Regions from separate parts of the Streptomyces sp. NPDC001222 genome, predicted to be linked through region 2. Evidence: riboswitches for the same ligand, from Rfam matches in the RefSeq annotation. Region 2 holds a riboswitch; the other holds the start of a gene.
The links. Region 2 has a riboswitch for cyclic di-AMP ahead of ACFY2Z_RS18560 (transglycosylase SLT domain-containing protein). Riboswitches for the same ligand answer to the same signal wherever they lie in the genome.
Positions count from the first base shown of each region.

Region 1: linked by a shared signal. The riboswitch ahead of ACFY2Z_RS14455 (NlpC/P60 family protein) and the one ahead of ACFY2Z_RS18560 (transglycosylase SLT domain-containing protein) in region 2 are both predicted to bind cyclic di-AMP.

Region 1 is NZ_JBIAXT010000008.1:188,708-190,869, forward strand. It holds gene ACFY2Z_RS14455 (NlpC/P60 family protein) at 1-1,155, opposite strand, end outside; cyclic di-AMP (ydaO/yuaA leader) riboswitch at 1,163-1,335, opposite strand; gene ACFY2Z_RS14460 (hypothetical protein) at 1,726-2,162, shown strand, end outside.
Region 2 is NZ_JBIAXT010000012.1:122,522-124,683, forward strand. It holds gene ACFY2Z_RS18555 (HAD family hydrolase) at 1-536, shown strand, start outside; gene ACFY2Z_RS18560 (transglycosylase SLT domain-containing protein) at 598-1,107, opposite strand; cyclic di-AMP (ydaO/yuaA leader) riboswitch at 1,112-1,312, opposite strand; gene ACFY2Z_RS18565 (polyprenyl synthetase family protein) at 2,137-2,162, shown strand, end outside.

The DNA.
Region 1 (2,162 bases), on a different contig from region 2:
GGGAACGGCCTCGGCGACGGGAACCGGTTCGGCGGTGAGGAAGGGCTGGGGGGTGGCGGGGAACGGTTCGGGGACGGGGAGGCGGGGTGCGGCGGGCAGGGGTGTTGTGGTGGGGAACGGCTGAGGGGCGGCGAGGAACGGTTCCGGGGTGGGGAGCTGGCCGGCGGCGGGCCAGGGTTCCATGGTCGGAAACGCCTGGGGGTCCGCGGCGAACGGCGTGTTCTCCGTGGCGAATCGAGGGTCCGTCAGCGGATCCGGTGTGAGGGGAGCCGCCGGGACGGTGGTGGAAAGGCCGGTGCCGGGGGAGGTGGCCGGGAAGTCCATGCCGAGGCCGGCGGCCTGCTGCCGCTGCCAGGCCTCCTGGACCGCCGGGCCGTCCTGCCCCTCCGTAGAGCGCCAGGCGTCCGTCGCGGCCGGGGGTTCGACCGCCGGGGACGGCGTGCCCTGCCGCGCGGATCGCTGGGCCAGCAGGTCACGGGCCGCGGAGAGCCTCTGCCGGGTGTGCTCCTTGGCGGTCTCGGGGACGGACGACTCGGGCTCGGTGGCCCCGCCCGGCGTGACCTGGGGACTCTCCGGCAGTCTCGGCGGGGCAGCGGGCAGCGCTGCGACGGGGCCGGCGGTCAGCTCCGCAGCGGGTCCGGCGGTCAGCTCCGCGGCGGGGCGCGCGGCCGGTTCCGCCACGGCGGCGGTCAGCTCCGCCACGGGACGCGCGGCCGGGCCGGCGGTGAGTTCGCGGTCGGGCCGGTCGGCCAGGCCCAGCTCGCGCAGGAGGACGACGAGGTCGCTCACCGGGAGACTCGCCGGCTCCGAGGGCCGGCCCGCGGACGGCCTGTCCGGCATCCTGTCGCGCGGCAGCGCGGCCGGAACGGTCGGGCCCAGCCTCAGGCGCGCCGACTCGAGCCACTGCCGGGCCACGTCGTCGAGGGCGAGGTCGGCGCGTCGGCGATCCTTGTCGAGCACCGGATTGGCACGCCTCTGCGTCCCCGTCGCCACCGCGCGCGTCGCGTTGAAGGTTCCGCTGTCGGTCTCCGCCCGGTCATACAGGCTGTGGATCCGCTGCTGGACCTCGTCGCGGCTCGGCGCGTCGTCCTCGGTGAACCTGCGCCTGCCGGGGAGGTCGAAGCCTCCTGGGCCCGGGGTTCGCTCCGGCGCCATGGGGTCGTACTCCTTCCGTGCTCCGCCTACCGGGTTAGCTGACGGGTTCGGGCGGACGGATCCGGAAGGTATGCCCTACGGCCCCTGCCTCGACGGCAGTTGGACCGATTCACCCCGTGGTCGGTTGGGTCCCCGGTTCCGGCTGTGGTCAAGATGCACCGGATTCGGCGGAGGCCGTGCAACCCGGCGAGGTTCGCCGGAGGGAGTCGCTCGGCCCAGCCGTCAACTTAGCCAACTTGTGTGGCTGGCGTGAAGATTGAAGCGCGAAATGTCCGATACCTAAGTGTGATTTTCGTCCGGACGTTCCCATCGAGCTCCGCTTTTCGCCGATCCACCCCTGGCCCGGCCGTCGCTTTCCGGGCGGAACGGAGTGCGAAGGATTCCCGCGCCGGGTGGGTGACGCCGGGCGCCCCCGGTACCGGTAGGGCGGTCCACCCGCACTGCCGGGGACACCGGCGCCCGATGCGCGATCTCGCCTCGTATTTCTGATATTCCGTTATTCGACTGCTTCAGTACGAGGGTCCGGTGCCCCGGCACGACGAGGCGGAGCGATCAGGAAGGTCATCCCCCATGCGACGCAGGTCCAAGGCGGACGACTCCGACGCCCGGGCGCGCGTCGCCGAACGCCGGGCCCGTGCCGACTACACCGGCGGTGTCTACGGCTCCCTGCTCGCCGCCTCGGTGGTGGTCGGCGCCGGTACCCACGGCCCGGTGCCGCGGGGCGAACTGATGCTGCTGCTGTTGAGTACCGGCGTGGTGTTCTGGATCGCGCATGTCCACGCCCAGCTGTTCGGCGCGCGCCTGGCGCAGCCGCGCCTGGACCGCGCGACCGTTCTGCATGTGTGCCGTGACGAGTGGCCGATCGTCAAGGCCGCCGTCCCGCCGACCGCGGCGGTCGCCGTCAGCCCGCTGCTGGGCCTGGACCTGCGGGGCACGGTCTGGCTGGCGCTCTCCGTGGCCGTGGCCGGGCAGATGGGCTGGTCGGCCGCCGCAGCACGCCATGCCGG
Region 2 (2,162 bases):
CCGTGGACCAGGACGGGGTGGACGGGCTCACGCTCATCGAACCCGGCTATCGGATGCCGCATCCCACCCTGCCCGCGGTACGGGTCGAGCGGCGCGACGACCTGTGGTGCGAGCCGATCAGCAAGGTGCTGCTGCGCCATCACGCCCTGTCGGACGACGAGTTGGCGACGGCGGCCCGCGCGGCGGTGGGCTCTTTGGCGACGGTCACCATGTCCGGGCCGGGCACCGTCGAGCTTCAGCCGTGCGGTATCACCAAGGCGACGGGGCTCGCGCTGGCCGCCGGCCATCTGGGGCTGGGTCCGTCGGAGACCATCGCCTTCGGTGACATGCCCAATGACATCCCGATGTTCGACTGGGCCGCGCACGGGGTGGCGATGGCCAACGCCCACCCCGAACTCAAGGCCGTGGCGGACGAGATCACCACGTCGAACGAGGACGACGGCATCGCCGTCGTCCTCGAACGAGTCCTCGCCGGTCACCGGCCGCCGGCCGACAGCGCCGGCCGGGGGTCCGCCGGCTGTCACCAGGCCTACTGATCGGCTGCCGGGCCCACCGGTCGGTTGTCAGGTTCCTACCGGTAGGCGACCGACAGGCCTCCTAGTACGCGCTGTTGACGTTGTCGATCGAGCCGTACCGGTGGGCGGCGTAGTTGCACGCGGCTGTGATGTTGGCCACCGGGTCGTAGGGATCGAACGACGTGCCGGGCACGTGGTAGGCGGCGAAGGTCGGGTCGATGATCTGGAGCAGGCCCTTGGAGGGGATCCCCTTACGGGCGTTGGAGTCCCAGAGGTTGATGGCTCTCGGGTTGCCGGACGACTCGCGCATCACGTTGCGGTAGATGCCGTTGTACGTGCCGGGGATGCCGTGCCGGGCCATGACGTCCAGCGACTGACGGATCCAGCTGTCGAGGGTGGTGCCGCGGGTCTTCACGACGGTGACGGAGGTGACGTTCCCCGGCTTGCCGGGCGCGGCGGAAGCGCTGGTCGCTCCCATGACCGGCAGGGCGAGAAGGGCGGCACCCGTCCCCGCGATTGCGAGGGCACGGGTGAGACGGGTGGCCTGGGAGCCACGGTCCCGACGGCGTGCGGGCAGTGCGAAAGCGGACATGTCGCGTTCCTCTCCTGCGCCTGCGAGGTGAGCTGTCGGGTTCGGGCGGGGAGGTGCCCGGCTGTGTTCTCGATGCCGAGGCCACGGCTTCACCCCTAGCCGTTCCGGTGTGGTAGCCGGACCGGCGGCTTACCTGGGTCCCCCGCTCCTGCCGTCATGGGTCGAAGGGCTTCCGGGCGGTGGCAGGATTCGGCGTTCCGCTCGGATCGAGGGGAAGGTATGCGATAGCACATGTCGGGAACAAGCCTGCAAGTCACAGTCCTTCCGAATTGACCATGAAATGGGGGAATAAGGTCCGTGATCCAGATTGTTGAGCTGGGTTCAAGTTGCCATTAGCAAAGCCGGAGTTGGCGACACGCCCGCGACGACGCGCATGTCGAGCACGTGAGCTATTTCACTGCCGCTTCCGCGGTTGCCATCGGCATTTCATTACATAAGCGTTTAATTCGGACAAAGCGGCCACGCTTCATATGGTCCGGCTCGAGTTCGCCGGGCGGGCCGGGATCGCTTGTGCGGCCTGGACTTCCCTGCCGGCAAGGGGAGTTCTCCGGGTTCGCCCCGCCGGGCGGAACGAGTCTCCGGTCGGCGCGTGCGGCGTGCACGGGCGGGCAGGCGTAGTGGAGTTGCAGGGAGTGCGGGGGAGTCGCAGGGGCATTCGGTGGCCGAAAAGGGGCGCCCGGAAGGTGGGGCGGTGATGTGCGGAGAGAGCGGAGAGGTGTCCGGCGCCCGCGAGCCCGGGGGGTAAATGGGGTGATTCATGCCGTAAAAGGTGCTTTTCAGTTATGTCAGAGAATGTCTGTTCGTATCAGATGATCAAGAACATACCGTTCGTGATCCGATACCGCCCGGCCTGGAACAGTGGGCGCTCGTGGTGATCGAAACGTGACCGGATACGCTGACTTGAGTGATGGCGGCGACAGATCGACAAACTTGATAAGTCACGTCGACGAACGGCGTCATCGACCAAGTGACCGTCCTTGAGACCGACCGTGTGAGCGTCAGCAGACGTCAGCAGACAGGAGACCCCACGTGACCGTCGTCGGGCCGTTCGGGCT